2 regions of the Duganella rhizosphaerae genome follow, and region 2 is predicted to be linked to the other one. Evidence: predicted binding sites of a transcription regulator. Region 2 holds the regulator's gene; the other holds the start of a gene.
The links. Region 2 encodes FliA, which starts transcription of late flagellar genes. Its sites were predicted from a motif close to CTAAAGTTTNNNNNNNNNNNGCCGNTA; they were not measured.
Positions count from the first base shown of each region.

Region 1: the regulator FliA is predicted to act here: its motif matches at 2,548-2,574, upstream of RUGAMON1_RS32060 (SPM autocatalytic domain-containing protein).

Region 1 covers NZ_BPWK01000030.1:2,963-18,876, reverse strand. The annotation lists partial or broken gene RUGAMON1_RS32065 (beta strand repeat-containing protein) at 1-2,278, shown strand, start outside; gene RUGAMON1_RS32060 (SPM autocatalytic domain-containing protein) at 2,725-11,301, shown strand; gene RUGAMON1_RS32055 (peptidase domain-containing ABC transporter) at 11,493-13,643, shown strand; gene RUGAMON1_RS32050 (HlyD family type I secretion periplasmic adaptor subunit) at 13,616-14,983, shown strand; gene RUGAMON1_RS32045 (NAD-dependent epimerase/dehydratase family protein) at 15,025-15,914, opposite strand, start outside.
Region 2 covers NZ_BPWK01000012.1:23,616-39,529, forward strand. The annotation lists gene RUGAMON1_RS22705 (flagellar hook protein FlgE) at 1-673, opposite strand, end outside; gene RUGAMON1_RS22710 (flagellar hook assembly protein FlgD) at 711-1,418, opposite strand; gene flgC (flagellar basal body rod protein FlgC) at 1,435-1,842, opposite strand; gene flgB (flagellar basal body rod protein FlgB) at 1,845-2,264, opposite strand; gene flgA (flagellar basal body P-ring formation chaperone FlgA) at 2,423-3,139, shown strand; gene flgM (flagellar biosynthesis anti-sigma factor FlgM) at 3,248-3,562, shown strand; gene RUGAMON1_RS22735 (flagellar protein FlgN) at 3,570-4,046, shown strand; gene motD (flagellar motor protein MotD) at 4,124-4,897, opposite strand; gene RUGAMON1_RS22745 (flagellar motor protein) at 4,899-5,645, opposite strand; gene RUGAMON1_RS22750 (RNA polymerase sigma factor FliA) at 5,627-6,358, opposite strand; gene RUGAMON1_RS22755 (MinD/ParA family ATP-binding protein) at 6,401-7,198, opposite strand; gene flhF (flagellar biosynthesis GTPase FlhF) at 7,191-8,657, opposite strand; gene RUGAMON1_RS22765 (RpnC/YadD family protein) at 8,808-9,827, opposite strand; gene flhA (flagellar biosynthesis protein FlhA) at 9,877-11,997, opposite strand; gene flhB (flagellar biosynthesis protein FlhB) at 11,994-13,175, opposite strand; gene RUGAMON1_RS22780 (fumarylacetoacetate hydrolase family protein) at 13,283-14,293, opposite strand; gene RUGAMON1_RS22785 (pseudouridine synthase) at 14,290-15,021, opposite strand; gene RUGAMON1_RS22790 (hypothetical protein) at 15,199-15,489, shown strand; gene RUGAMON1_RS22795 (S49 family peptidase) at 15,698-15,914, opposite strand, start outside.

The DNA.
Region 1 (15,914 bases), on a different contig from region 2:
TGATCTGTCGGCCATCAAGACGGCCGCCATCGCCGCCCTGAGCTCCGCCCAGGTCGCCGCGCTGACCACCGCCCAGGTCAACAACCTGGCCACCGCCTCGCTGGCCGCGCTGAGCACCGCCGGCGTCGCCGCGCTGACCACCAACCAGGTCGTCGCGCTGACCTCGGCCCAGCTGAGCAGCCTGGCTTCGGCCCAGGTTGCCGCGCTGTCGAGCAACGCCATCGGCGCCATCGAGACGGCCGACCTGTCGGGTCTGACCACCGCCAACGTCGCCGTGCTGCGCAGTTCGCAGCTGGCTGGCCTGGCCACGGCGCAGGTTGCCGCGCTGTCGACCAACCAGATCAGCGCGCTGAGCACCGCCGCCGTATCCGGTTTGACCACCAACCAGATCGTCGCGCTGACCACCGCACAGGCAAGCTCGCTGAGCACCGCCCAAGTGGCCGGTCTGACGACCGCCGCCATCGCCGCGCTGGAAACGGCCGACCTGGCCGCCCTGTCGACCAACGGGATTGCCGCCCTGAGCGCCAATCAGGTCAAGGCCCTGACCACCAATCAAGTGGTGGCGCTGACCACCGCCGAAGCGGCCGCGCTGAGCACCGCGCAAGTATCGGCCCTGTCGAGCAACGCGATTGCCGCGCTGGAAACGGCCGATCTGTCGGCCATCAAGACGGCCGCCATCGCCGCCCTGAGCTCCGCCCAGGTCGCCGCGCTGACCACCGCCCAGGTCAACAACCTGGCCACCGCTTCGTTGGCCGCGCTGAGCACCGCCGGCATCGCCGCGCTGACCACCAGCCAGATCGTCGCGCTGACCTCGGCGCAACTGTCCTCGCTGGGCACCGCGCAAGTGGTGTCGCTGACCTCGGCCAGCATCGGGGCGATTGAAACGGCCGACCTGGTCGGCCTGAGCACGGTCGATGTCGCCGCACTGCGCACCGCGCAGCTCGCCGGCCTCGCCACCGCCCAGGTCGCCGCGCTGTCGACCGGTCAGGTCGCCGCGCTGGCCACCTCGGCCTTCTCCAGCGGTCTGAGCACGTCGCAGATCGGTGCGCTGACCACCGCCCAGGCTGCATCGCTGAGCGTGGGCCAAGTCGCCGCCTTGTCGACCAACAACCTCGCCGCGCTGGCCACCGCCGCGCTGGCCGCCTTCACCACCCAGGAAATCGGCGCGCTGACCGTTGGCCAACTGGGCGCGTTGAGCTCCGGCCAGGGCGTGGCGCTGACCTCGACCCAGATCGCCGCCCTGACCACCGCCCAGGCTGCCGCCCTGTCGACCGCGGCGCTGGCCGCCCTCGACACCGCCGACCTGGTGGCGCTGAGCACGGCCGCCATCGCCGCGCTGAGCACCAAGCAGTTCGCCACGCTGCGTACCGCTGAGATCGCTTCGCTGACCACCAACCAGGTGCATGCGATCACCTCGGCGCAATTGCATGCGATGACCACCGACCAGGTTCACGCGATGACCACCACGCAGACCCAGGCGCTGTCGTTCCTGACCCCGATCGTGCTGGACCTGAATGGCGACGGCGTGCAGACCACGGCGCTGGGCCAGGGCGTACAGTTCGACCTGCTGGCCAACGGCAACAAAGTCAACACCGGCTGGACCGCCGGCGGCGACGGCCTGCTGGCCCTGGACCGCAACCATGACGGCGTGATCAACGATGGTAGCGAACTGTTCGGCTCGGGCACGACCCTGGCCAACGGCCAGAAAGCGACCACCGGCTACGAAGCGATGAAGGAACTGGACACCAACGGCGACGGCACCATCGACGCCAAGGACGGCGCCTTTGCCGACCTGCGCGTCTGGGTCGACGGCAACGCCGACGGCGTCAGCCAGGCCGACGAGCTGAAATCGCTGGCCGACCTGGGCATCACCAAGCTCAACCTGGACGTCAAGGCGGGCAGCGCAGTCAACAACGGCAACATCCTGGGTCTGACCTCGACCTTCGAGACGGCCGACGGCGCCACCCATGCGGCAGCCGACGTGTGGTTCGCCACCACGCCGGCCAGCAACCTGAGCGGCAGCGTCAGCAACCTGGCCCAGGCGATGTCGGCCTTCGCCGGCGGCGACGCACCGGCGGCCGCGGCGCCTAAGCTGGAACTCCAGCGCCAGGGCGTGGCTGGCGGCGCGGCCCAGTTGGCCGACGCGCTCAAGCAGTTCGACGCCAACGGCAAACCGGTGCTCGGCGCCGAAAGCCAGGCGGCCACTGACAGTGCGCTGCGTCTGAAAGCGTTGCAGTCGCAGGGCGGCCACGGTTTCCTGGCGGCGCCCGGCAAGTAAGCTGCAGTACGCCGGCGCCAGCCGGCGGTAGTGCCAAACGGCAGGGCTTAGGCCCTGCCGTTTGTGCCACCGCGTATGGTTTTTGACAGCGGTGGCCCGATTTTTGCATTGCACTGAGTAAACAAAAAAGCTTAATCTGGCGCAAAAAACAGTCGCTTTGTACGTTCAGGACGTTGGCCTGCCGGCTTCTGGTAGTGATTGACGGAAACTATGCGCTGCTCCATTACTATTGATATGTTAACAGGAGGCAAAATCATGGCCGGCGTATCCTAAAGTTGCCCTCGATATTGACGTTAAGAACTAAAGTGCATGGTTTTGTGATGACCAGGCGCAAGTAAACGCAAAGAATTCCAGTAATAACCCAATTCAGATGGAGCCACGGGCAAGACCTGTTGGCTCCATCATCTGTCTGTATAGAACTGTGCAGTGCCCCAAGGAGAATGGAAATGAGCCTCGTAACTAGCATGAGTACCGACCAGATTGCAGCTCTGTCGACCCAAACCATTGCTGCCCTCGCCACCAGCGATATCGTAGCGCTCAATTCTGACCAGACCCGGGCATTAACGACGGACCAGGCGGTGGCTTTGACCACCAGCCAGATCGCCGCACTGACCACCAAACAGATGTCCAACGGCTTGACGACCGACCAGATCGTCGCACTGAGCTCCAACCAGGTTGCCGTGCTGAGCTCGTCGCAGGTCAACGCCATGGCGACCGCCTACATCGCCGCGCTGGAAACGGCCGACTTCTCCGCATTGAAATCGAGCGCGATCGCCGGCCTGTCGTCCGCCCAGCTGGCCGCGCTGACCACCGACCAGGTGGTGGCGCTGACCACCAGCCAGGCCAACGCGCTGAGCAGCGCCCAGGTCGCCGGCCTGAGCACCAACGATATCGTGGCCCTGGAAACGGCCGATGTGCTGGCGTTGAAGACCGCCGCCATCGCCAGCCTCAGCACCGCCCAGATGGCGGCGCTGACCACCGACCAGGTGGGCGCGCTGTCGACCCTGCAGATCGCCTCGCTGAGCACCGCCAACCTGGCGGCCGGCCTGACCACCGACCAGATCGTCGCGATGAGCTCCAACCAGCTGGGCACGCTGAGCACCGCCCAGTTCGGCGCGCTGGGCACCAGCGCCGTGGCCGCGATTGAAACGGCCGACCTGGCCGCACTGAAAACCAGCCTGATCGCATCGATCAAGTCGTCGCAGTTGGCGGCCTTGACCACCGACCAGCTGTCGAACCTGACCACCACCCAGATTGCCGCGCTGACCACCGCCAGCATGACCGCGCTGAGCACCGACCAGGTCGTCGCACTGACGAGCAACCAGGCCGCCGCGCTGACCTCGCAACAAATCGGCGCGCTGTCGACCAACGCCATCGCCGCGATTGAAACGGCCGACCTGGCCGCGCTGAAGACCGGCGTGATCGCCGGCCTGTCGACCGCCCAGGCCAAGGCCCTGACCACCGACCAGATAGTGGCGCTGAGCGCCGGCCAGGTCGGCGCGCTGAGCAGCGGCCAGGTGGCCGCGCTGAGCACCGCCGCCATCGCCGCGATCGAGACCGCCGACATCGCTTCGCTGAAGACCGCCGCCATCGGCGCCCTGAGCACCGCGCAGAGCGCCGCGCTGACCACCGACCAGATCGGCGCGCTGAGCACCGCGCAAGTGGCCTCGATGACCACCGCCAACCTGGCCGCCGGCCTGACCACCGACCAGATGGTCGCCTTCAGCTCGAACCAGCTGGGCGTGCTGAGCACCGCGCAATTCGGCGCCCTGACCACCGGCGACGTCGCCGCGATCGCCACCGCCAACATCGTCGGCCTGAAGACCAACATCATCGCCGCGCTGAAAACGGCGCAACTGGCGGCGCTGACCACCGACCAGCTGTCCAACCTGACCACCGGCCAGGTCGCCGCCATCACCACCGCCAACATCGCCGCCCTGAGCACCGACCAGGTGGTCGCGCTGACGTCCAGCCAGTTCGCCGCCCTGAGCTCGGCCCAGGTGAGCGCCTTCAGCACCAACGACATCGCCGCGATTGAAACGGCCGACATCGGCGCGCTGAAATCGGCCGTCATCGCCGGCCTGACCAACAACCAGGCCAAGGCCTTGACCACCGACCAGGTCGTCGCGCTGGGCAGCAGCCAGATCAGCGCACTGACCAGCGGCCAGGTCGCCGCCATGAGCACCGAAGCCATCGCCGCCATTGAGACGGCCGACATCGGCGCGCTGAAAACGGCCGCCATCGGCGCCCTGACCACCGCGCAGACCGCCGCGCTGACCACCGACCAGATCGGCGCGCTGAGCACCGCGCAAGTGGCTTCCATGACCACCGCCAACCTGGCCTCGGGCCTGAGCACCGACCAGATCGTCGCGCTGAGCTCGAACCAGCTGGGCGCGCTGAGCACCGGCCAGTTCGGCGCGCTGTCGACCCAGGACATCGCCGCCATCGAGACGGCCGACATCGTCGGCCTGAAGACCAGCATCATCGCCTCGCTGAAATCGTCGCAACTGGCGGCGCTGACCACCGACCAGCTGTCCAACCTGACCACCGGCCAGGTCGCCGCCATCACCACCGCCAACATCGCCGTGCTGACCACCGACCAGGTGGTCGCGCTGTCGTCCAACCAGATCGGCGCGCTGAGCTCGGCCCAGCTGGGCGCTTTCAGCACCAACGACATCGCCGCGATTGAAACGGCCGACATCGGCGCGCTGAAGTCCGCCGTGATCGCCGGCCTGACCAGCAACCAGACCAAGGCCCTGACCACCGACCAGATCGTCGCCCTGAGCAGCAGCCAGGTTGGCGCCTTGTCGAGCTCGCAAGTTGCCGGCCTCAGCACCGCCGCCATCGCCGCCATCGAGACGGCCGACATCGGCGCGCTGAAGACCGCCGCCATCGGCGCCCTGAGCACCGCGCAGACCGCCGCGCTGAGCACCGACCAGATCGGCGCGCTGAGCACCGCGCAAGTGGCCGCCATGACCACCGCCAACCTGGCCTCGGGCCTGAGCACCGACCAGATCGTCGCGCTGAGCTCGAACCAGCTGGGCGCGTTGAGCACCGGTCAATTCAGCGCGCTGACCACCGGCGACGTCGCCGCGATTTCCACCGCCAACATCGTCGGCCTGAAGACCAGCATCATCGCCGCGCTGAAATCGGCGCAACTGGCGGCGCTGACCACCGACCAGCTGTCCAACCTGACCACCGCGCAAGTGGCGGCCATCACCACCGCCAACATCGCCGCCCTGAGCACCGACCAGGTGGTCGCGCTGTCGTCCAACCAGATCGGCGCCCTGAGCTCGGCCCAGGTCAGCGCCTTCAGCACCAACGACATCGCCGCGATTGAAACGGCCGACATCGGCGCGCTGAAATCGGCCGTGATCTCCGGCCTGACCAGCAGCCAGACCAAGGCCCTGACCACCGACCAGATCGTCGCCCTGAGCAGCAGCCAGATCAGCGCATTGAGCAGCAGCCAGGTCGCCGCGCTGAGCACCGAAGCCATCGCCGCAATTGAAACGGCCGACATCGGCGCGCTGAAAACCGCCGCCATCGGCGCCATGACCACCGCGCAGACCGCCGCGCTGAGCACCGACCAGATCGGCGCGCTGAGCACCGCGCAAGTGGCCTCGATGACCACCGCCAACCTGGCCTCGGGCCTGAGCACCGACCAGATCGTCGCACTGAGCTCGAACCAGCTGGGCGCGCTGAGCACCGGCCAGTTCGGCGCCTTGTCGACCCAGGACATCGCCGCCATCGAGACGGCCGACATCGTCGGCCTGAAGACCAGCATCATCGCCGCGCTGAAGACGTCGCAACTGGCGGCGCTGACCACCGACCAGCTGTCCAACCTGACCACCGCGCAAGTGGCGGCCATCACCACCGCCAACATCGCCGCCCTGAGCACCGACCAGGTGGTCGCGCTGTCGTCCAACCAGATCGGCGCCCTGAGCTCGGCCCAGCTGAGCGCCTTCAGCACCAACGACATCGCCGCGATTGAAACGGCCGATATCGGCGCGCTGAAATCGGCGGTCATCGCCGGCCTGACCAGCAACCAGACCAAGGCCCTGACCACCGACCAGATCGTCGCCCTGAGCAGCAGCCAGATCGCCGCCTTGTCGAGCTCGCAAGTTGCCGGCCTGAGCACCGCCGCCATCGCCGCCATCGAGACGGCCGACATCGGCGCGCTGAAGACCGCCGCCATCGGCGCCCTGAGCACCGCGCAGACCGCCGCGCTGAGCACCGACCAGATCGGCGCGCTGAGCACCGCGCAAGTGGCCGCCATGACCACCGCCAACCTGGCCTCGGGCCTGAGCACCGACCAGATCGTCGCGCTGAGCTCGAACCAGCTGGGCGCGCTGAGCACCGGTCAGTTCGGCGCCTTGTCGACCCAGGACATCGCCGCCATCGAGACGGCCGACATCGTCGGCCTGAAGACCAGCATCATCGCCTCGCTGAAGACGGCGCAACTGGCGGCGCTGACCACCGACCAGCTGTCCAACCTGACCACCGCGCAAGTGGCGGCCATCACCACCGCCAACATCGCGGCGCTGACCACCGACCAGGTCGTCGCACTGTCGTCGAACCAGTTCGGCGCCCTGAGCTCGGCCCAGGTGAGCGCCTTCAGCACCAACGACATCGCCGCGATTGAAACGGCCGATATCGGCGCGCTGAAGTCCGCCGTGATCGCCGGCCTGAGCAGCAGCCAGACCAAGGCCCTGACCACCGACCAGATCGTCGCGCTGAGCAGCAGCCAGATCGGCGCATTGTCGAGCTCGCAAGTTGCCGGCCTCAGCACCGCCGCCATCGCCGCCATCGAGACGGCCGACCTCGGCGCGCTGAAAACCGCCGCCATCGGCGCCCTGAGCACCGCGCAGACCGCCGCGCTGACCACCGACCAGATCGGCGCGCTGAGCACCGCGCAAGTGGCTTCCATGACCACCGCCAACCTGGCGTCGGGCCTGAGCACCGACCAGATCGTCGCGCTGAGCTCGAACCAGCTGGGCGCGTTGAGCACCGGCCAGTTCGGCGCCTTGTCGACCCAGGACATCGCCGCCATCGAGACTGCCGACATCGTCGGCCTGAAGACCAGCATCATCGCCTCGCTGAAGACGGCGCAACTGGCGGCGCTGACCACCGACCAGCTGTCCAACCTGACCACCGCGCAAGTGGCGGCCATCACCACCGCCAGCATCGCCGCCCTGACCACCGACCAGGTCGTCGCGTTGTCGTCGAACCAGTTCGGCGCCCTGAGCTCGGCCCAGATCAGCGCCTTCAGCACCAACGACATCGCCGCGATTGAAACGGCCGATATCGGCGCGCTGAAGTCCGCCGTGATCGCCGGCCTGACCAGCAGCCAGGCCAAGGCCCTGACCACCGACCAGATCGTCGCCCTGAGCAGCAGCCAGATCGGCGCACTGAGCAGCGGCCAGGTCGCCGCGCTGAGCACCGAAGCCATCGCCGCCATCGAGACGGCCGACATCGGCGCGCTGAAAACGGCCGCCATCGGCGCCCTGAGCACCGCGCAGACCGCCGCGCTGAGCACCGACCAGATCGGCGCGCTGAGCACCGCGCAAGTGGCCTCCATGACCACCGCCAACCTGGCCTCGGGCCTGAGCACCGACCAGATCGTCGCGCTGAGCTCGAACCAGTTGGGCGCGCTGAGCACCGGCCAGTTCGGCGCCTTGTCGACCCAGGACATCGCCGCCATCGAGACGGCCGACATCGTCGGCCTGAAGACCAGCATCATCGCCTCGCTGAAGACGGCGCAACTGGCGGCGCTGACCACCGACCAGCTGTCCAACCTGACCACCGCGCAAGTGGCGGCCATCACCACCGCCAACGTCGCGGCGCTGACCACCGACCAGGTCGTCGCACTGTCGTCGAACCAGTTCGGCGCCTTGAGCTCGGCCCAGGTGAGCGCCTTCAGCACCAACGATATCGCCGCGATCGAAACGGCCGACATCGGTGCGTTGAAATCGGCGGTCATCGCCGGCCTGAGCAGCAATCAGACCAAGGCCCTGACCACCGACCAGATCGTCGCCATGAGCAGCAGCCAGATCGGCGCATTGTCGAGCTCGCAAGTTGCCGGCCTCAGCACCGCCGCCATCGCCGCGATTGAAACGGCCGACATCGGCGCGCTGAAGACCGCCGGCATCGGCGCCCTGAGCACCGCGCAGACCGCCGCGCTGAGCACTGACCAGATCGGCGCGCTGAGCACCGCGCAAGTGGCCGCCATGACCACCGCCAACCTGGCCTCGGGCCTGAGCACCGACCAGATCGTCGCGCTGAGCTCGAACCAGCTGGGCGCGCTGAGCACCGGTCAGTTCGGCGCCTTGTCGACCCAGGACATCGCCGCCATCGAGACGGCCGACATCGTCGGCCTGAAGACCAGCATCATCGCCTCGCTGAAGACGGCGCAACTGGCGGCGCTGACCACCGACCAGCTGTCCAACCTGACCACCGCGCAAGTGGCGGCCATCACCACCGCCAACGTCGCGGCGCTGACCACCGACCAGGTCGTCGCACTGTCGTCGAACCAGTTCGGCGCCCTGAGCTCGGCCCAGGTGAGCGCCTTCAGCACCAACGATATCGCCGCGATTGAAACGGCCGACATCGGTGCGCTGAAGACCGCCGTGATCGCCGGCCTGAGCACCAACCAGGCCAAGGCCCTGACCACCGACCAGATCGTCGCCTTCAGCAGCGTCCAGATCGGTGGCCTGAGCAGCGGTCAAGTCGCTGCGCTGGGCACCGCGTCGATCGCCGCGATCGAGACGGCCGACATCGGCGCGCTGAAAACGGCCGCCATCGGCGCCCTGAGCACCGCGCAGACCGCCGCGCTGACCACCGACCAGATCGGCGCGCTGAGCACCGCGCAAGTGGCCTCGATGACCACCGCCAACCTGGCCTCGGGCCTGAGCACCGACCAGATCGTCGCGTTGAGCTCGAACCAGCTGGGCGCGCTGAGCTCCAACCAGTTCGGCGCCCTGAGCACCGGCGACATCGCCGCCATCGAAACGGCGGACATCGTCGGCCTGAAGACCGCCATCATCGCCTCGCTGAAAACGGCGCAACTGGCGGCGCTGACCACCGACCAGCTGACGGCGCTGAGCACCGCGCAAGTGGCGGCCTTCACCACCGCCAACGTCGCGGCGCTGACCACCGACCAGGTCGTCGCGCTGTCGTCCAACCAGATCGGCGCGCTGAGCTCGGCACAACTGAGCGCCTTCAGCACCAACGACATCGCCGCGATTGAAACGGCCGATATCGGCGGACTGAAAACCGCGGCAATCGCCGGCCTGAGCACCAACCAGGCCGCGGCGCTGACCACCGACCAGGTGGTGGCGCTGAGCGCGACCCAGGTCGGCGCCCTGACCAGCGCGCAAGTGGCTGGCCTGAGCACCGGCGCCATCGCCGCGATCGAAACGGCCGACCTCGGTTCGCTGAAGACCGCCGCCATCAGCGGCCTGCGCAGCGCCCAGCTGGCCGCGTTGACGACCGACCAGGTCGGTGCACTGTCGACCGCCCAGATCGCGTCGCTGACCACCGCCAACCTGGCCAGCGGCCTGACCACGGATCAAGTGGTGGCGCTGTCCTCGACCCAGCTCGGTTCGCTGAGCACGGCGCAAGTGAGCGCGCTGAGCACCGGCGCCATCGCCGCCATCGAAACGGCCGACATCGGCGCGCTGAAGACCGGCGTCATCGGTTCGCTGAAATCGGCCCAGGTGGCTGCGCTGACGACCGACCAGGTGGTGGCGCTGAGCACCGCCCAGGTCGCCGCGCTGAGCACCGCCAACCTCGCCTCCGGCCTGAGCACCGACCAGGTCGTGGCGCTGAGCTCGACGCAGGTCGGCGTGCTGAGCACCGCGCAAGTGGCCGCCCTGGCGACCGCCGCGATCGCCGCGCTGGGCACCGAAGACATGGCCGCGCTGAAGACCTCGGTCATCGCCTCGCTGCAGACCGCGCAGCTCGCCGCGCTGACGACCGACCAGATCGTCGCGCTGTCGAGCCAGCAGATGCAGGCGTTGACGACCGGCCAGATCAAGGCGCTGTCGACCAACCAGCTGGTGGCCATCGAGACGGCCGACCTGGTGGGCCTGAAGACCTCGTCGATCGCCGCGCTGAGCACCGCGCAGCTGAACAAGCTGACGACCGACCAGATCCACTCGTTGACGACCTCGCAAGTGTGCGCCATCACCAGCGCCCAGGTGCCTGGCCTGACGACCGACCAGATCGCGGCACTGCCTTCGCCGCTGGGTACGCCGATCGTGCTGGACCTGAACGGCAACGGCATCAACACCCTGGGCCTGTCGGCCGGCGTGAACTTCGATCTGCTGGCTAACGGCAGCAAGGTCAACACCGGCTGGGTGGGCGGCGGCGACGGCTTGCTGGCCCTGGATCGCAACGGCGACGGCGTGATCAACGACGGTAGCGAACTGTTCGGTTCCGGCACCACGCTGGCTAACGGCCAGAAAGCCACCAACGGCTACACCGCGCTGAGCGAGCTCGACACCAACGGCGACGGCGTCATCGACGCCAAGGACGGCGCCTTCGGCAGCCTGCGTGTCTGGGTCGACGGCAATGCCGACGGCGTCAGCCAGGCCGACGAGCTGAAATCGCTGACCGACCTGGGCATCACCAAGCTGAACCTGGATGCGAAGCAGAACGCGTCGCTCAACAATGGCAACATTGTGGGCATCACGTCGACCTTCGAGACCAGCGACGGCGCCAGCCACGCAGCGGCGGACGTCTGGTTCCAGATGGGCGCCACGGCGGCAACCAGCCTGAGCTCCTCGGTCAGCGGCCTGTCGGCGGCGATGTCGAGCTTCAGCGCGGCGGCGGCGACGGTGACCACCACCGCCAAGCTGGAAGTGCCGAACAGCGTCAACACGGCAGTGGCCGCGATGGCGGACGCGATCAGCAATTACGACAACAAGCTGACCGCGACCAGCAACGCCGCCGCCACCGACGACGCGCTGCGACTGAAAGCGCTGCAGGGCGGCAACCACAGCGGCTTCCTGGCTGCCAAGTAATCAGCTTCCGATAAGGAAGTCAGGACGGCAAGACCCGCGGGTCTTGCCGTTTTTTTTTGAGCCGACGAACAGGATGGTAAACAGGGCGGTGTTTCAGCAACACAAAACCCTCCGCCAGGCACTGCACTAGGTTAGAATCCGAAGGCTGGCTCGATAGTGCGCCAATGCAAGTTTTAACCTTGATCAGGCTTATGCACGATAAATTTCCCCATACCGCGATACAGTGTCTGACGGCCATCGCGCAGCATCACGGTTTGCAAATCAATCCGGAACGTCTGATCGACGACTACGCGCTGCGCGCGGAAGAGCCGGGCAGCGGCGCGCTGCTGCGGATCGCCTCCGACATCGGCCTCAAGGCCAAGTCCGACCGCCTGACCTGGTCGCGCCTGATGGCCCAGGGCGGCGTGTTCCCGCTGATGGCGCGCCTGAACGACGGCAATATGGTGATCGTGGTCGGCGTCAAGCCGGGCGAGCAGGGGGCGGAAGACACCGTCGCCGTGCTCAACCCGGCCAGCGCCAACGCCGCCGTGGTGATGGTGGCGCGCAGCGAGTTCGAGCGGCGCTGGAGCGGCGAGGTGCTGTTCGTCAAACGCCAGCACAAGCTGTCCGACCCCAACCAGCCGTTCGGCCTGCGCTGGTTCATCCCCGAGATCCTCAAGCAGAAAGCCGCGTTCCGCGACATCTTCATCGCCGCCATCGCCATGCAGCTGCTGGCGCTGGCCTCGCCGGTGTTCTTCCAGCTGGTGATCGACAAGGTGCTCACGCACCAGAGCGTGACCACGCTGCAGGTGCTGGGCGTGGGCATCGTCGCCGCGCTGGTGTTCGACGCCACCTTCGGCTTCCTGCGCCAGACGCTGACGCTGGCCGCCTCCAACAAGATCGACATGCGGCTGACCCGCCGCGTGTTCGGCCACCTGCTGTCGCTGCCGATCGACTTCTTCGAGACCACCAGCGCCGGCGTGGTCACGCGCCACATGCAGCAGCTGGAAAAGATCCGCAACTTCCTCACCGGCCGCCTGTTCTTCACCGGCCTGGACCTGATCGCGTTGGTGGTGTTCGTGCCCATCCTGTTCAGCTATTCGTTCAAGCTGGCGATGATCGTGCTGCTGTTCGCCGGCCTGATCGCCTGCGTGGTGATGGCCATGGTGCCGACCTTCCAGCGCCGCCTCAACGCGCTGTACGCGGCCGAGGGCCAGCGCCAGGGCATGCTGGTGGAAACCATCCACGGCATGCGCACCGTCAAGGCGCTGGCGATCGAACCGTCGCAGCGCCGCATCTGGGACCAGCGCTCGGCCGAGGCGATCACCATGCACTTCCGGGTCGGCCAGATCTCGATCGCCGGCAACGCCGTCACCGACTTCCTCGGCAAGCTGCTGCCGGTCACGCTGATCGTGGTGGGCGCCGCCGACGTGTTCGACAGCACCCTGTCGGTGGGCGCGCTGATCGCCTTCCAGATGCTGTCGGGACGGGTCACGCAACCGCTCATTTCGATCGTCGGCCTGGTCAACGAATACCAGGAAACCGCGCTGTCGGTGCGCATGCTGGGCGAGGTGATGAACCGCGCGCCGGAAGGCCGCGCCGGCGCCAACGGCCTGCGCCCCATCCTGCAGGGCGAGATCCGCTTCGACGACGTCACCTTCCGCTATCCGGGCGCGCAGGCGATGGCGCTGGACAAGGCCCGCTTCACCATCGAGCCGGGCACCGTGGTCGGCATCGTCGGCCGCTCCGGCTCCGGCAAGACCACCTTGACCAAGCTGATCCAGGGCCTGTATCCGGTGCAGGAAGGCATCGTCCGCTTCGACGGCATCGACGCCCGCGAGATCGAGCTGTCGCACCTGCGGCGCCAGATCGGCGTGGTGTTGCAGGAGAACTTCCTGTTCCGCGGCACGGTGCGCGAAAACCTGTCCGTCACCAAGCCGGACGCCACCTTCGAGGAACTGGTCGAAGCGGCCGCCGCCGCCGGCGCCGACGAATTCATCGAGCGCCTGCCGATGGGCTACGACACCGTGCTGGAGGAGAACGCCTCCAACCTGTCCGGCGGCCAGAAGCAGCGGCTGTCGATCGCCCGCACGCTGGTGGCCAAGCCGCGCATCCTGATCCTCGATGAAGCGGCCTCGGCGCTGGACCCGGAATCGGAAGCCATCTTCATCAGCAACCTGTCGAAGATCGCGGTCGGCCGCACGGTGGTGATGATCTCGCACCGCCTGTCGACCCTGGTCAACGCCGACAAGATCATGGTCATGCAACAGGGCCGGCTGGTGGACGCCGGCCGCCACGAAGAACTGCTCACCAGTAGCGACACTTACCAGCACTTATGGAACCAGCAAACAAGTCACCTCTAAGCCTCAAGCGCCGCCGCAAGGACGAGACCGAAATCGAGTTCCTGCCCGATGCGGACGCCATCGAGCGCGGCCCGTTGCCCAAGTTCGTGCGCCTCACGCTGCACGTGCTGATCGGCGCCTTCGCGTTCTTCATCCTGTGGGCCAGTTTCTCGCCGGTGGAAAAGATCGTCGTCGCCCACGGCCGCCTGGTCAATCCGTTGCCCAACATCGTGGTGCAGCCGCTCGACACCTCCATCATCCAGAGCATCGAGGTGCGGGTCGGCCAGGTGGTGAAAAAAGGCCAGGTGCTGGCCCGTCTGGATCCGACCTTCACCGCCGCCGACGAGCAGCAGCTGCGCGTGCGGCTCGACAGCCTGGACACCCAGACCGCCGGCCTGCGCGCCGAGCTGGCCGGCCAGCCGGGCGCCGTCACCAACGGCAAATCGAACGCCGATACCTTGCTGCAGGCGCAGCTGTCGAACGAGCGCAAGGGCAATTTCGAGGCGCAGAAGACCAAGATGGACCAGAACATCGCGCGCCTCAAGGCCGGCCTGGAAACCAACAAGCACGACCAGGTGATCCTGGCCCAGCGCGTGAAATCGCTGCGTGAAGTGGAGGCCATGCAGGAGCAGCTGATGGCCGAGCAGTTCGGCGCCAAGATGCACCTGCTGGAAGCGCGCGACCGCCGCCTCGAAGTCGAGCGCGACATGGACCTGCAGCGCAACAAGGCGGTCGAGATGGCCAGCGAGCTGGCGTCGGCGCAGGCCGAGCGCGCCGCCTTCGACAAGAGCTGGCGGCAGAAGACCATGGAAGACCTGCTGAGCGCCTCGCGCGACCGCGACGGCATCAACGAGCAGCTGGCCAAGGCCGACAAACGCCACAAGGCGGTCAACATGGTGGCGCCGGCCGACGGCGTGGTGCTGGAGATCGGCAAGCTGTCGGTGGGCTCCATCGTGCGCGAGGCCGAGCCGCTGTTCACGCTGGTGCCGCTGGGCGCCGAGCTGGAGGCGGAAGTGCAGATCGATTCGCTCGACATCGGCTACATCAAGCCGGGCGCGCTGGTGCACCTGAAGGTCGACGCCTTCTCGTTCCAGCAGCATGGCATGTTGGACGGCAAGGTCCGCACCATCAGCCAGGACGCCTTCAAGCGCGAACAGAGCGACAAGAACGGCGGCGGGCTGGACGCCTACTACCTGAGCCGGATTCCCTACACGGGCAAGCTGAAGAAGATGACCCCGGGCGCGCAGCTGCTGCCGGGCATGACCTTGTCGGCCGAGATCGTGGTCGGCCACCGCACCGTGATGTCCTACCTGCTGTACCCGCTGACGCGGGCGCTGGACGAATCGATCCGCGAACCGTAAATTTTCTCCGGCGCCGGCTAGCCGGTTAGCCGGCTAGTCGGTTAGGAACTGGCGTTGTGGAACAGCGCCAGGCCGGTGGCCAGGTCGGTTGCGGGCTGCCAGCCGGGCAAGGCCTGGTAGGTGCGCCAGGGAACCATCACTTCACGCTCGCGGTAAGGGCGGCCGCCCCAGTCGATCGCCAGCGGCTTGCCGCTGACTTGCGCATACAGCGCGGCGAGTTCGCGCAACGGCAGGGCGTTGCCGCTGGAGATGCCGTACTCTTCCATGGCGTTCTGCTGGCGGCCGTCGGCCAGCCGTTCGTCGGCGGTGATGAAGGCCTGGACCGCGTCGTCGATGTAGACCAGGTCCATCAGCTGTTCGCCCGGCGACATGCCCAGCGAGCTGCCTTCCAGCGCCACCCGCTTCAGCAAGTTCAGCACCTTGGGCCGCGCATCGCCGGCGCCGTAGGTGTCGAACAATTTCAGCGTCACCACCCGCAAGCCATGGACTTCGACGTAGTAGCGCAGCAGCGCGCTGAAGGCCTGCTTGGTGGCGGCGTACAGGCACACCGGGTTGTACGCCTCGTCCTCGTAGTGCTCCCACGACGTGCCGGTGTTGACCAGGCGGCGCACGCCGCAGGCGGCCATCGCTTCGGCCAGCTGGGTCGAGAACAGCAGGTTGGAATTGACCAGGCGCGCGACATCTTCCGGCTTGTGCGTGGCCAGGAACAGCGAGGCCAGGTGAAACACGGTTTCCGGCGCGGCGGCGCGCATGATGTCGATCAGTTGCAGCGTATCGCCGTTGTGGCGGTGCAGGTGCAGCCGCGCGCTCTCCGGCGGCAAGCCGGCGGTCGACGACCCTTCGCGCAGCAGCAGGTGCACCTCCCAGCCGTCGGCCAGCAAGCGGCGCGTCAAGGCGGCGCCGACAAAGCCGCTGGCGCCGGTCAGCAGTG
Region 2 (15,914 bases):
CCGAGACGATTTCCTTGTTGTCGGCCGCCGCGTACACGTCCCAGGTGTTGGCGTCGGTCTTGACGTAGTAGGTCGTCATGATGTGCGAGGTGCCCAGGCTGTCGTACACGTTGAGCACGGTCTGCTTGTTGTAGCTGGTCGGATCGCCGGCGTCGAACGGGATCGTGGCCGGCACTTTCTCGGCCGAGCTCAGGTTCAGCTGGAAGTTGGCGGTGGAGGTTTGCACCGGCGTCAGGTCGGACTTGTCCAAGGTCAGCGGCACCGGCGCGCCCAGCTGGATCACGCCGGCCGAGTTCGACAGATAGCCGGTCAGCTGCGCGCCCTGGGCGTTGATCAGCGTATGGGTGTTGTCTTCGTGGAACTGGCCGTTGCGCGAGTACTGCACCGCGCCGTTGACCACTTCGCGGAAGAAGCCGCCGCCGTTGATCGAGATGTCCAGCGGGTTGTTGCTGGTCTCGATATTGCCCTGCGTGAATTGCTGGGCCAACTTGGCCGTCGTCACACCGATGCCGGGATTGTTGCCCGACACGCCGTTCAGCGAGTTGGCGTACAGGTCCGCAAACTGCGCCTGCGAGCCCTTGAAGCCAACCGTGCTGGCGTTGGCGATGTTGTTGCCGATAACGTCCAGCGATTTGGATGCTGCGTTCAGGCCGCTAAGTCCTTGTTGGAACATGGTATTCCCCTATGCTAGGTGTGACGTGTGAACTGCGTTACAAAACTTCTTTGACATCGGACATGGCGAACTGCCCGAGCGAGGTATTCAATTTGACGCCGCCGCTGCCGGTCGACACGCTGGCCACGGCCGCCAGTTGCAGCGCGGTCGAGTCGGTCAGCGTCTTGCCGGCGCTCACCGCCTTGACGGTGAAGGTGTAGGCGCCGGCCGGCGCGGCGGTCTTGCCGTCGGTGGTGCCGTCCCAGGTGATCGGGTAGGTGCCGACGTCGGTGCTCTTCATGCTCATGGTGCGCACCGTGGCGCCGCTCTTGTCCTGGATCGAGATCGTCACGCTCTCGGCGGGCGAGGCCAGGTCGATGCCGAACACGCTGGTGCTGCTGCTCTTGCCGGCGTCGTCGGTGCTGGTCGACAGCTGGATGCCGGCGCCCTTGACCAGCACGCCCTTGCCGATCAGGTTGGTGGCGGTCAGCGATTGCGAGGCGGCCTGGTCGGTGCGCAGCGATTCCAGCGTGGCGTTGACCTTGTTGATGCCGGTCACCGTCGACAGCTGGGCCAGCTGGCTGGTCATGGCCGCGTTGTCCATCGGGTTCAGCGGGTCCTGGTTCTTCAGCTGCGTGACCAGCAGCTTCATGAACTTGTCCTGGTCCGCGCCGATGTCGTTGGACGTGCTGCTGGTGCCGCTGGTGTTGTTGGTGGTGTTGACCGGCGCCGCGACTGGCGTGTCGATCACTGAGCTGATAGTCATGATTGCCTCTTAAAAATTACTGGCCGATGGTCAGGGTTTTGAGCAGCAGCGTCTTGGCCGCGTTCATGGTTTCGACGTTGGTCTGGTAGGAACGCGAGGCCGACAGCATGTTGACCATCTCGTCCACCACGTTCACGTTGGGCATGGTCACATAGCCCTTGTCGTCCGCCATCGGATGCTTGGGGTCGTACATCTGCTTCATCGGCGACTGGTCTTCCACCACCTGCTTGACCCGCACCCCGGTCGAGGCGCCGCCGTCGGCCGGCGTGGTCGCCTCGAACACCACCTGGCGCGCGCGGTAGGCCTCGCCGCTGGCGCTGGTGGCGCTGTCGGCATTGGCCAGGTTGGAGGCCACCACGTTGAGCCGCTGCGCCTGGGCGCTCATGGCCGAACCTGAAACATTGAAAATATTAAACAGCGACATGATCAGTTACCTCCCTGTATCGCCGCCATCATGTTCTTGATCTGGGCGTTGATTGCGGTGATGCCGGCCTCGTAGCGGATGGCGTTGTCGGCGAACTGGTTGCGCTCGACGTCCATGTCGACCGTGTTGCCGTCGACCGCGCCCTGCACCACGCCGCGGTACAGCAGCGGCGTACCGTCCGCCATGGTGGTGCCGTCTGGTTGAGGGTTGGGGAAATGCTTGCTGGCGGTGGTCTTCAGCGTGGCGGTCGGGCTGGCCTTGTCCAGCGCGGCCTGCATGGCGCTGGAGAAATCGATGTCGCGGGCCTTGTAGTTGGGCGTATCGCCGTTGGCGATATTCGAAGCGAGCACGCTCTGCCGCTGAGAGCGCAGTCCCAGCGCGGCTTCGTTAAAGCGCAGATAATCGTCGAGTTTCCCAACCATGGCAGCTCCCAATGGACGTACTTGTTATGACAGGATCGATGATACGGAGTTGCCTGCCGTAACCATCGAGCGATAAGACAGCGCTTTTCGGTCCTATTCAAGGCTTCAAGTCCAGGCCGCCAGACTATGATGGCAATATTGAAGGGGACTCTCACACCATGAAACGACTGCTCATCACCGCCGCCCTGCTGGCCCTGCTGCCGGCGGCCCAGATTCAGGCTCAGACCCAGGCTCAGCAAGCCGCGCCCCTGCGCCAGGACGCGGCCGCGCTCAAGCGCAGCGTCGAACAGTTCCTGCAAGTACAAAGCGGCGGCCTGCCCGGCCAGGTCACGGTCGCGGTCGGCGCCATCGACCCGCGCATGAACCTGGCCGCCTGCGCCGATCCGCAAGCTTTCTTCATGCCCGGCGCGCGCGCCTGGGGCAAGACCACGGTCGGCGTGCGCTGTGCGACACCGGCGGCCTGGACGGTATATATTCAAGCCACGGTCACCGTGGTCGGCGAATACATCGCCAGCGCCGCCCCGCTGGCCCAGGGCCAGGCCATCGAGGCCGGCCAGCTGGTGACCCTGAAGGGCGATCTGACAACATTGCCGGCCGGAATAGCCACCGACATGGGCCAGGTGATCGGCCGCAGCACCAATATCTCGCTGCCGCCGGGCACGCCGCTGCGCCTCGACACGCTGCGCAGCAAGCCGGTGGTGCAGTCCGGCCAGCTGGTGCGGCTGGTTTCCAGCGGCAATGGTTTCAGCGTGTCGGCCGAGGCGCGCGCCATGAGCACGGCGGGCGACGGCCAGGTCGTGCAGGTAAAAACTTCCGGTGGGCAACAAATCACGGGAATCGCCAAGGCAGGCGGGCTGGTGGAGGTGGCGTTTTGATCGAACGCCACGGGTCTTGAGGCACGGCAAAGCTAAAGTTTTGGCTGCAGCCGCCGTTACATACTCAGATCCCGGAGTTTCGTACTCCTACCAGAGAAGGATGATGCTGTGAAAATTAACGATACATTGAAGAGCACGACCGGCTTGCCGTCGTCGACTCCGGCTTCCACCTCGACTGCGCGCGGCGCAGACAAGGCGGCAGCGCCGGCGACGCCCGCAACGTCCGACAACGTGCGCCTGTCGCCGCAAGGCCAGGCATTGGCGGCCAGTGCGGCCGGCGGCGCCAGCGCGGTGTTCGACACCAAAAAAGTCGAGCGCATCAAGCTGGCAATTGCCGACGGCCAGTTCCAGGTCAACTCGGAAAAAGTAGCGGATGGCTTGCTGGATACAGTCAAGGATCTGCTGCACTCTCGCAAACGATAGGTCTACCATGTCAACCGCTACCCCGCTGAACAGCCTGCGCGAAGAAGAACACATCATGACGACCCTGCTGGGCGTCCTGAAGCAGGAGCAGCAACATCTGGTGGCGGCGGAAATCGACGGCCTGACGGCGGTCACCAGCAAGAAATCGGCACTGGTCACGCAGATGACCCTGTTGTCGGCCCAGCGCCACCGCGCCCTGGGCAAGGCCGGCTACCCGGCCGAGGAAGCCGGCATGGATGCCTGGGTTGCCGCCAGCGGCGCCGACGCCGCCGAAGCTTCCGTCCTTTGGCAGGCGCTGCAGCAACATGCGCGCGAAGCCAAGGAACTGAACCGCATCAACGGCATGCTGATCAACAAGCAGATGAACCACACGCAAGGCGCGCTGCAAGCGCTGCGGCCGCAATCGGCGGGCGCAAACAATTTCTACGGCCCTGGCGGCCTGTCCACTTCCCTGCCCCGCAGCCGCGGCTTCCTGGCCGGCTGACTCTTTACCCCGCACGGCCATGCGGGGTCAGACCCCGTCCGGGGTCTGACCCCTAAGCGACGCAGCAAGCATATTGCTTAATTATTCGGGGCAGGCGTCGGCACTTCCGTTACCGTATCCGGGATACCGGACAAGATCGTCACCGCCACGCGGCGATTGCGCGCGCGGCCGATCGGATTGTCGTTCGGCGCCACCGGCACGTTCGAGCTGAAGCCCACCGCCGTCAGGCGCTCCGGCGCCACGCCGGCGTCGATGAACAGCCGCACCACGCTGCTGGCGCGCACCGCCGACAATTCCCAGTTGGACGGGAACAGCGTGTTGCGGATCGGCTGGTTGTCGGTGTGGCCTTCGACCTGCACCTTGTGATCGTCGCTTTTCAGCAGGCCGGCGACGGCGCGCAGCGCTTCGGTCGACTCGTTGGTCAGGCGCGCCTCGCCCGGGTCGAACAGCACCGAGGCATTGATCTCGACGCTGACGCCGCGGCTGTTTTGCGTGACGCGCACCTTGCCCTCCTTGACCAGCGGCGCCAGCGTGGACAACAAGTCCTGCGCCAGCTTGGTCATCTGGGTTTTTTCCTTGCGCAGCAATTCGGCGTGGCGCCGCAGATTGGGATTGGGGATAGGCAGGTTGGGCACTTCGGTGTTGACCGGCTTGGCCGAGCCGGCGCCGCCGAAGGCGTCTCCCAGCGCCACCGACAGCACCTTGTAGCGGCCGATGTTGACCACCGAAATCGCATACATCACCACGAAGAAGGCGAACAGCAGCGTGATGAAGTCGGCGTAGGAGATCAGCCAGCGCTCGTGGTTCTCCGGTTCGTCGTCGAACTTCCTGCGGGCGCGCCGGCTGTGCATGTCAGTGTTCCCGCATCAGCGTGGCGATGCGCTCGTCGATGACGCGCGTGTGGTCGCCGGTGGCGATGTCGTAGAACACGGCGGCGGCGATTTCCTGCTGGTGCACCGCCTGCGTGACGATGGCCTTGAGCTTGTTGGCGATCGGGTAGAAGAACAGGTTGGCCAGGCCGACGCCGTAGATGGTCGAGACGAAGGCCACGGCGATGCCGGAACCGAGCTTGCTGGGATCGGACAGGTTTTCCATCACGTGGATCAGGCCCAGCACCGCGCCCAGGATGCCGATGGTGGGCGAATAGCCGGCCGCCGATTCCCAGATGCGCACCGCCTGGCGTTCTTCGGTTTCGTAGGCGGTGATTTCGGTGTCGAGGATCTGGCGCAGCTTGTCGGGGTTGATGCCGTCGACGATCAGGCGCAGGCCCTTGGTGTTGAACTGGTCCTTGGAGGCGAGCATATAGCGCTCCAGCGACAGCAGGCCGTCGCGGCGCGCCGCCAGGTTCCAGGCGTTGATGTCGCGCGCCAGCACGGCGCGGGTGTCGGCCGGCGGCGCGAACACCAGGCGCAGCATGCGCACGCCGCGCATGAAGGTCTTGAAACGGGTCTGCAGCATCACCGCGCCGAAGGTGCCGATGACGACGATCGCGAACGCGGCCGGCTGCAGCAGCGACGCCAGCTTGCCGCCTTCGAGCGTCTGGCCGACGATGATGCCGGCCAGCGCCAGCAGCACCCCGGCTACGCTGGCCCAGTCCAAGACCGCTCCCGAAGTGAGGCGCGCAGCCGCGCCACGGCCTGCGTATGCAGCTGCGATACGCGCGATTCCGATACGCCCATGACGGCGCCGATTTCTTTCAAGTTGAGCTCCTCTTCGTAGTACAGCCCCATCAGGATTTTTTCGCGCGGCGGCAAGGCGTCGATGGCGTCGATCACGGCCTGGCGGAAGTCGCCGTCCAGCAGCGAGCGCAGCGGGTCGCTCTCCTCGTCCGAGCAGTAACGGTCGAGGAAGCTGTCGTTGCCGTCGTCGTCGTGAAAATCTTCGTAGTACACCAGCTGGTGGCCGCCGCCGTCGGACAGCATTTCCTGATAGTCGGCCAGCGACAGCTTGAGCATCTTGGCCACTTCCGATTCGGTCGGCGGATGGCCGAGGCGCTGCTGCAGCGTGCTCATCGCGGTTTCGATCTTGCGCATGTTCTGACGCATCGAGCGCGGCAGCCAGTCGCTGTTGCGCAGTTCGTCCAGCATGGCGCCGCGGATGCGCAGCACGGCGTAGGTTTCGAACTGGGCGCCATGGGTATCCTCGTAACGGCTGATGGCGTCGAGCAGGCCGATCATCCCGGCTTGCACCAGATCGTCGACTTCGACGCTGGGCGGCAGTTTCGCCTTCATGTGATGGGCCAAGCGCTTGACCAACGGCATATGCTCCGTCAGTAAAGAGTCCTTGTCCACTTTCCCTTTGACCGTGTACATAGCCGTTTATTATTGGTTAAGCGCTAAAATTGTGATGCTCCCTTAACGGAAAGATGGCGAGCCGGCCAGCGCGAAGCGCCCCGCCAGTTGACGAAACGCGACCGAAGCCCCGGCCAACGGAAACGCATCGACCACCGCACGCCCCAAGCGTGCCGCGCGTTGCAGGTATTCATCCGCCGGCACCGATCCCATCGAAACGAGATTGACCGCCAGGTATCGGCTGGCTGCCTGTGCCATATTATCGTATACCACCTTTGCTTCCGATTCGGAAGCCCCGGTGACCAGAATTCCAAACGGCCGCCGACCCAGCTCCTGGTTCAGGCGCTTGATCATACTGTACGCGGCCTTGATCGAGGTAGCGCTATTCGATACCTGCACCACGATTTCCGAGCTGGCCATGACCGGCACCGGGAAGGCCACGCCGTCGAACTCGCCGTCGACGATGACGATGCCGGTCTGCTTGGCCAGCACGTCGAAGGCCTTGGCCAGGCGGCGCGTCTCGTCCGGGCCGCTGCGCGCCACGCCGCGTGTCATCGACGCCACAGCGAAGCCTTGCGGCACCTGGTGGATCACCTGGTTGAGCGCGCATTCCTGGCGCGCCACGTCGAGCAGGCTGGCGCCGCCGTCCACGCCCAGGCGCGAGGCCACGCCATGGGCGCTGGCGCAGGCGTCCACCAGCAGCACGTCGTTGCCGGCGCGCGCCAGCGAGGCGCCCAGGTTGACCAGCATGGCGCCCTTGTCGTCCTGCGGCGTGGCCGACAGGAAGGTGACGATGCGGGGCTGCGGCCCCGCCAGCATGCGGCGCAGTCCCTCCGCCTGGTCGAAATCGAAATTAGCCAAGGTGCACCTCGCGCATTGCTTGCTCGTGCTGGCCGTTGCTCATCAGCAGGGGCAGTTCGGCGTCCAGGTATTGGGTGGCGGCGACATCGCGTTTCAATTTGAAAGCGCGGTCGATCAGGTAGGCCGGATCGGCCAGGTGCAGGTCTTCCGGCACGCGCTGGCCGTTCGACACGTAGAACAGGTTGAGTTTTTGGCGGATCACCACGTCGAGCACGTTGCCGATCGCGGCCGCTTCGTCCAGCTTGGTCATGATGCAGCCGGCCAGGCCGCTGCCCTGATAGGCGCGCACCACTTCGTTCAGGGTTTCCTGGGTGGCCGTGGCGTTCAGGCACAGCAGGCGCTTGACGTCGGAGCCGGCGCCTTGCAGCATCGAGACCTGTTCGGTCACCATCTGGTCGCGCTGGCTGACGCCGACCGTGTCGATCAGCACCGTGTGCTTGTTCTTCAATTCCTTGAGGGCGATGCGCAGGTCGGCTTCGTCCTTGACCGAGTGCACCATCACGCCGAGGATCTTGCCGTAGATGCGCAGCTGCTCGTGGGCGCCGATACGATAGGCGTCGGTGGTGATCAGGGCCAGCTTGTCCGGGCCGTGGCGCATCACGCAGCGCGCGGCCAGCTTGGCGGTGCTGGTGGTCTTGCCGACGCCGGTCGGGCCGACCAGCGCGAACACGCCGCCCTGTTCGATCAGCGCGTCTTCGTTGGCCATGGTTTGCAGGTTGCGGGTCAGGACGTTCTTGATCCAGCGCAGGCTGTCGGCGGCGTCGCGGTTGGCCGGCAGTTTTTCGATCAGGTAGCGCGCCAGGCTGGCCGAGAAACCGGCCGCCAGCATCTCGCGCAGCACGGCGGCTTTCTGCGGCTCGCGCGCCTGGGTGGTGCCCCAGGAGATTTCGGCCAGCTGGGTTTCCATCATGCCGCGCATGGCGCGGATTTCGCCCATCATGTTCTGCATTTCGGCGGCGGCGTTCTGCTTGGCGCTGGCGACGGCGGCGCTGACCATGGCGGCGATCTGGTCGACGTCCAGCGCAGTCTGGGCCTGAACCGGAGCCGGTGCCGGCGCGGCGGCTGCGGCCTTGGTGGCGCTGGCGAACGACGAGGCGGACGCCACCACGCGGCGCACCGGTTGCGCTGGCAGGGCGGCCGGGGCCGGAGTTGGGTAGTTGTTGTCGATGCTGCGCTCGAAGCGCGGTTCCATGCGCTGTTCCTGGCGCGGCTCTTGACGCTGCTCGGCGCGGCCTGACGGCAAGGCGCTGCCCAGGTCGAGCGACGGCGCCGGTTCGGCCATCGGCGAATGCGGCGCCGGCATGGACAGCGAGGCCGCATCGTCGTTGGCCAGGGCCAGGATTTCAACGCCGCCGTCGGCCTGGCGGTTGGACAGGATCACGGCGTCGGGGCCGAGCGATTCGCGGACTTTGCGCAGCGCCTCGCGGGAAGTCGGTGCGGTAAATTTTTTGACGTTCATGGCCGGCTCTCAGGAGTCTAAGTCAAGCAATGCGTCTTCCGGATGAGACGCCTTTACTCTGACAGTGCCATTATTGACGATGCACTCTGGAAACGATCCGACGAACAGGGGGGCAAATGGGCCGCATTTCACCATTGCGGCCGAGGCGGCTTAGTTGTCGCGGAAAACCTCGTCCAGCGTCGCGGCGTTGACGAAGTTGCGGGCCCAGGCGGACAGCTGCGGCACGTCCGCCTCCGCGATGCGCGACAGCACATGCGCATCGAGCGGGCCAAAGCGCTGAATCAGCAGCTCAGCGAGCACCTCGGCCCACCCTTCCTGCCTACCTTCCTGCCTACCTTCCTGCCTACCTTCCCGTCTGCCTTCCTGCCTGCCTTCTTGCAGGCCTTCTTGCCGACCTTCTTTCAAGCCTTCTTTCCGGCCAATTTCCATTCCTATACGTTCAATAGAAGACAAGTAAACCATGGCCTTCCTCCTTTCTATTTGCAACATGCCGGATCGCAAACGCACCTCAAGCCCCTTCGGCAGGCGCATGATCCAGTCGATCACCCGGTACAAGTTGATGATACGCTGCCTGTCCCAATCACGCTGATACAGTAGTTTGGTGAGCTTCCATTTGGCGATGCGGCGCCGATGAGCGTTACCTTTGGTCTGCCGCGCCTGCAAATGCGCCAATGTCACCAACGCAAAGGGATTCTCGTGCTGCTGCAATTCATCAAGGCGGTCAGCAAAGTCCAGCAGTTTAGCGACCGGAAATTCAATCCCCATCCTGCAACCAAGCAGACGATAAGCAAACGACGAAGGCCGCCAACGCTTGCCGCCATCGGTCAGCAACGCCAGGCTGGCGACGGGTCGCTGATAGCGATCATAGACACGATAATTGTAGACAAACATGCGCTCGGCAAAGCGCGCATCACGCCACCCCTGCACCTCCAGATGCACCAGCACCCATTGTTCGCTGCCGTCATGCAAATACACGCTAACCAGCTTGTCGAGCACGCGCTTGCCCAGTTCCGCATCGCGCGCCAGCGCGCCGAACTCCTGATCGAGAAAAGTGTGCGGCCGCGACCAGTCGATCGCCGCATGCGCAAGGGAAAAGTAGAACGCCATGAATTCGGGAAAATGGTGCACGACCACTTCCTTCCACGGCGTATCGAAATCGTCGTCATCCATGCGAGCAGTCTAGGCCGCCCGCATGAAGGCATGCGCGATCCGCTCAAACTTATGCCGGCTGCTGGCCCACCAGCGCCGTCACGCGGATGGTCTTGGTCTCCGGGATCTCGGCATGCGAGAGCACCTTCAGCTGCGGCAAGGCGCGCCGCAGGAAGCGCGACAGCAAGGCCCGCAGCGGGCCCGGCACCAGCAGCACCGGCGTCAGGCCCAGCGCCTCCTGCTGCTGCGCCGCCGCCTGCGCCTGCTGGGCGATGGTGTCGGCCAGCCCCGGCTCGATGCCGGCGCCGTCCGGACCGCTGGCCGCCAGCGCCTGCATCAGCAGGCGTTCCAGGCGATTGTCCAGCGTCATCACCGACAGCTCGCTGGCGCCGGGGAACAGCTGTTGCACGATGGCGCGGCCCAGCGAGATGCGCACCAGCGCGGTCAGGTCGCCCGGATCCTGCGTGTGCACGGCATGCTCGGCCAGCGTCTCGATGATGGAGCGCATGTCGCGGATGTGCACGCCTTCCATCAGCAGGTTCTGCAGCACCTTCTGCAAGGTCGACAGCGACACCATCTTCGGCACCAGGTCTTCCACCAGCTTGGGCGCATCCTTGCCCAGGTGGTCCAGCAGCGACTGCACCTCGGCCCGGCCCAACAGCTCGGAAGCGTGGGTGGTGATCAGGTGGTTCAAGTGGGTCGCCACCACCGTGCCGGCGTCGACCACCGTGTAGCCCATGCCCTGCGCCTGGTCGCGCAGATTGGCGTCGATCCAGGTGGCAGGCAGGCCGAAGGCCGGATCGGTGGTCACCATGCCCGGCAAGGTGCCGCTGGCCATGCCCGGATTGATCGCCAGGAACTGGCCGTTGAAGGCCTCGCCCGTGCCCACTTCCACCCCCTTGAGCGTGATGCGGTAGGCCGATGGCTTCAATTCCAGGTTGTCGCGGATGTGCACCGGCGGCGCCAGGAAGCCCACCTCCTGCGCGAACTTCTTGCGGATGCCCTTGATGCGCTTGAGCAGTTCGCCGCCCTGGGTCTTGTCCACCAGCGGGATCAGGCGATAGCCCACTTCCAGGCCCAGCGTATCGACCGGCATGATGTCCTGCCAGCTGGCCTCTTCCTGCTCCGGCGCGGCGGCCGGCGACGCGGCCGCCTCGGCCGCCGCCACTTCGGCGATCTTGCCCTCTTCGGCCTTGCGCGTCATCATGTAGGCCGAGCCGGCCAGCACGCCGGCCAGCAGCAGGAACACCAGGTTGGGCATGCCCGGAATCAGGCCCATGCCGCCGATGATGGCGGCGGTGATGTACAGCACCTGCGGCTTGGCGAACAACTGCCCCACCACCTGGGTGCCGATGTCCTGCTCGCTGGCCACGCGCGACACCACGATACCGGCCGCGGTCGAGATCACCAGCGACGGGATCTGCGCCACCAGGCCGTCGCCGATGGCCAGCAGCGTGTAGTTCTTCAGCGCGTCGGCAAAGGTCAGGTCGTGTTGCAGCAGGCCGACCAGCAGGCCGCCGACCACGTTGATCACCGTGACCAGGATGCCGGCCACGGCGTCGCCGCGCACGTACTTGCTGGCGCCGTCCATGGCGCCGTAGAATTCCGCCTCCTGCGCCACTTCGCTGCGGCGCTTGCGGGCGTCGGCCTCACCGATCAGGCCGGCGTTGAGGTCGGCGTCGATCGCCATCTGCTTGCCCGGCATCGCATCCAGGGCGAAGCGCGCGCCCACCTCGGCGATACGGCCCGCACCCTTGGTCACCACGGTGAAGTTAATGATCGTCAGAATAATGAACACCACGATGCCGACCGTGTAGTTGCCGCCGATCAGGAAGTGGCCGAAGGCTTCGATCACCTTGCCGGCGGCGTCGGGGCCGTTGTGGCCCTCGGTCAGCACCACCCGGGTCGAGGCCACGTTCAGCGACAGGCGCAGCATGGTCGACACCAGCAGGATGGTCGGGAAGGCCATGAAGTCCAGCGGCTTGACCGTGTACAGGCTGGTCAGCAGCACGATCACCGCCAGCGCGATGTTGAAGCTGAAGAAGATGTCGAGCACGAAGGCCGGCAGCGGCAGCACCATCATCGCCAGCAGCATGATGATCAGGATAGGCGCGGCCAGGCTGCTCTTGTTGCGGCTGTTGGCGATGCCTTGCAGCCATGGCGGCAGTTTCAGGTTGCTCAGGGCGTTCATGCGGGTGCTCCGTTATTCAAGTCGGGTTTCTGCTTTTGCGATGCGGGGTTGAGCGGATCGAGCTCAGGCGGCACATCGAGCGTCTTCGGTATATCCGGGCGGTTGCCGTTGCCCTTGCTGAACAGGCGCAGCTGGAACACATAGGCCAGCACTTCGGCCACGGCCGAGTACAGCGCTTCCGGAATCTCGTCGCCGATCTCGGTGTGCTTGTGCAGCGCCCGCGCCAGCGCCGGCGCTTCCAGCATGATCACCTTGTTCTCCCGTGCGATCTCGCGGATCTTGGCGGCCACTTCGTCGGTGCCCTTGGCCACCACCTTCGGCGCGCCGCGCATGCCGTCGCTGTACTTCAGCGCCACCGCGTAGTGGGTCGGGTTGGTCACCACCACGTCGGCGGTCGGCACGTCGGCCATCATGCGGCGCTTGGCCATCTCGCGTTGCAGCTGGCGGATCTTGGCCTTGATCTGCGGGTTGCCGTCGGATTCCTTGGATTCCTGGATCAGCTCCTGGCGGGTCATCTTCAGCTTGTTCGCGTAGTGCCACATCTGGTAGGGACCGTCGATGGCGGCGATCAGGCCCAGCGCGCCGACGATGAACAGGAAGCTGCTGCCCAGCATATTGAGCGTGTGCGTCATGCCCAGCTTGAGCGGCTCCACCGCCAGGCCGATCACGGCGTCCTTCTGCTTCATCACCACCAGCCAGGCCACCATGCCCACCACCAGCGCCTTGGCCACCGCCTTGAACAGCTCGACCAGCGAGTTGGTCGAGAACATATTGCCGAGGCCGTTGGCGGGATTGAGTTTGTTGAAGTTGGGCGCGATCGCCTTGCCGCTGAACAGCCAGCCGCCCACCAGCAGCGGCGAGGCCAGCGCGACGATCATCACCGCGATGCCCAGCGGCAGGCAGGCGAGCATCACGTGCACCACGTCGATCAGGATGCGGTTGAGCAGAATGTCGGCATCGAAGATTTGTTCCTGGTTCAAGGTCAGGCCGGACACCAGGGCGGCGTTGAGCTGGCGTATCAGCCCCTCGCCGGTCATCCACAGGCCGGCGCCGGCCGCCATCAGCACGGTAAACGTCGCCACTTCCCGCGAACGGGGAACGTCGCCCTCTTCACGCGCCTGCTCGAGGCGCTTCGCTGACGCGGGTTCGGTCTTTTCTGCGTCGCTGTCTTCTGCCATGGAATCTGCCTGCTGCGGGGTTTATCTCGACCGTGCCATTATCGGCCGCGGCAGGACCGGGCCATCGCCGGAATACGGCGGTATTTCCGGCCCTGCTCGTAGATTCCTTACGGCAATTTCCGGCCGGCCGGCTCGGCGACCGCCTGCTTGACGGCCTGCTCGATGGCGCCGAACACCGATTTGCCGTCGCCGCCCAGCATTTCGATGCGGATCGTGTCGCCGAACGCCATGTAGGGCGTCAGCGGCGCGCCGCCGGCGATGGTCTCCAGGCAGCGCTGCTCGGCGATGCAGGAATAGCCGCGCTTGGCGTCCTTGTTGGACACCGTGCCCGAGCCGATGATGCTACCGGCCCGCACATTGCGCGACTTGGCCAGGTGGGCGATCAGTTGCGGGAAGTTGAACACCATGTCGACCCCGGCCTGCGGCTTGCCGACCAGCTTGCCGTTCCAGGTCGACAGCAGCGGCAGGTGGACCTTGCCGCCCTTCCAGGCGTCGCCCAGCTCGTCCGGCGTGACCGCCACCGGCGAGAAGCTGGTGGCCGGCTTGGACTGGACAAAGCCGAAGCCCTTGGCCAGCTCGTCCGGAATCAGGTTGCGCAGCGACACATCGTTGACCAGCATCAGCAGGCGGATGCGCTGGTGCGCCTGGTCCGGCGTCGCGCCCATCGGCACGTCGTCGGTGACGACCGCCACTTCGGCCTCGAAATCGATGCCCCACTCCTCGTGGAACAGTGCGATATCGTCGGTCGGCCCGAGAAAATCGTCGCTGCCGCCCTGGTACATCAGCGGATCTTCCCAGAACGACGGCGGCAGCTCGGCGCCGCGCGCCTTGCGCACCAGCTCGACGTGGTTGACGTAGGCCGAGCCGTCGGCCCACTGGAAGGCGCGCGGCAGCGGCGCCATGCAATTCTTCGGTTCGAACTCGAAGCTGCGGCGGGCGCGGCCCTGGTTCAGTTCCTGGTAGATGGCGTCGAGCTGCGGCGCGATGAAAGTCCAGTCGTCCAGCGCGCGCTGCAAGGTGCGCGCCACGCCGTCAGCCAGCTGCGCGGTCTTGAGGTCGCGCGACACCACCATCAGCTGGCCGTCGCGGGTGCCGTCCTTCAGCGTTGCCAGCTTCATGCGGCGGGAGCCAGGGTGGGAGCCAACAAGGCCAGTTGTTCCGCCGTCAGATAGCACCACTCGCCTTCGGCGATGCCCAGCGACTCCAGCGTCAGCGCGCCGATGGCGGAGCGATGCAAGGCGCTGCAATGGTTGCCGGCGGCCGCCAGCATGCGCTTGACCTGATGGTACTTGCCCTGCTCCAGCACGATTTCGAGCTGGTGCTCGCCGCGCTTGACGCAGGTCTGCGCCGCCAGCGGCGCCGGCTCGTCGTGCAGCTGCACGCCGGACAGCAATTGCGCCACCAGCTCGTCGGTGACGGGCTCCTGGGTGGTGGCCTGGTAAATCTTCGGCACATGGCGCTTGGGCGACGATTGCGCGTGGATGAAGGGGCCGTCGTCCGACATCAGCAGCATGCCGGTGGTGTCGTGGTCGAGGCGGCCGACCGGCTGCACCTCGCGCCAGCTGAACTGCTCGGGCAGCAGGGTCAGCACGCCGGGATGGTGGCTGGGCTTGCGCGAGCATTCGAAATTGGCCGGCTTGTTGAGCGCGATGTACAGGTGCTCGCGGTAGACCCACTCTTCGTCGAAGATGGTCAGCACCAAGCCATCGGTCTCGATGCTGGCTTTGTAGTTGTCGTGCACGACGCCACCGATGCTGACTTCGCCGTCTTCGATGAGGGAGCGGCAATACTTGCGGGTGCCATAACCCTGCGATTGCAGGATGCGGTCTAGGGATAATTTACTCATGGCCGGATTTTACAGGATGCGGATGGCAGCGGGAAGGCGCGAATTATTGCAGCGCAGCATTCATTCTAGATAGTCATCAACCTTGATGCATATCAAGTCCCGCGCCAATTCCATTGATAAACTGAAATTGCAATAGGAATCCGCCTACTGCATTAGGAAAGCTCAGCAGGACTTACCATGTCTACCTTACTCTCCGTTACAACAGCGGCGCAAGAACAGGCCGCCATGCACAGAACCGAACTGCTGTTGGCGCGCTGCAGCAGCTGCACGCCGCCCACCGACACGCCCGGGGGGCCGCTGGAGCGGTGGCATGCCGCCCGCCAAGCTCAGTTCCTGGCCTGGCTGGACGCCGGCGGCTTCGCACAAAACGACGCCGCAATTGAAAACAGCGGCATTGCGCCGCTGTTTTCAGCCCCATTACAGGACTCTTTACGAGGAATCGAAATTCTCTCTACTCCGCATCAATGATGCGGTTGAGTAGTTCCATCAAACTGAACAAGATCGTGCTGACAACAAGATAAACTGTTTATATCGGCCCCCCTTGGAAAGAACTACAACACCACTATAGTCCAACGGGTCGGATATGCAAGCATGAAAAAGGCTGGATTGATAATGTTAATCGCCAGTCCAGTGATGCGATCACTGCGACTAACGGCCAGCCCGCCTCCGCGCCAGCTTAGCGCAGGCTGGGCTTGACGTTATCCATCGCCGATTTGACCGCGCCGGCGCCCATCGCCGCGCCGAATTTCTTCAGCACGCGCTCAGGCAAGCCTTCATGCTGGGTGTAGTCGATGATGTCTTCGGCCTTGACCACGTCGCGCGCCACGCTGTCGACCGTGCCGAAGGCGTCTGCCAGGCCCATGTCGATGGACTTGGCGCCGGTCCAGAACAGG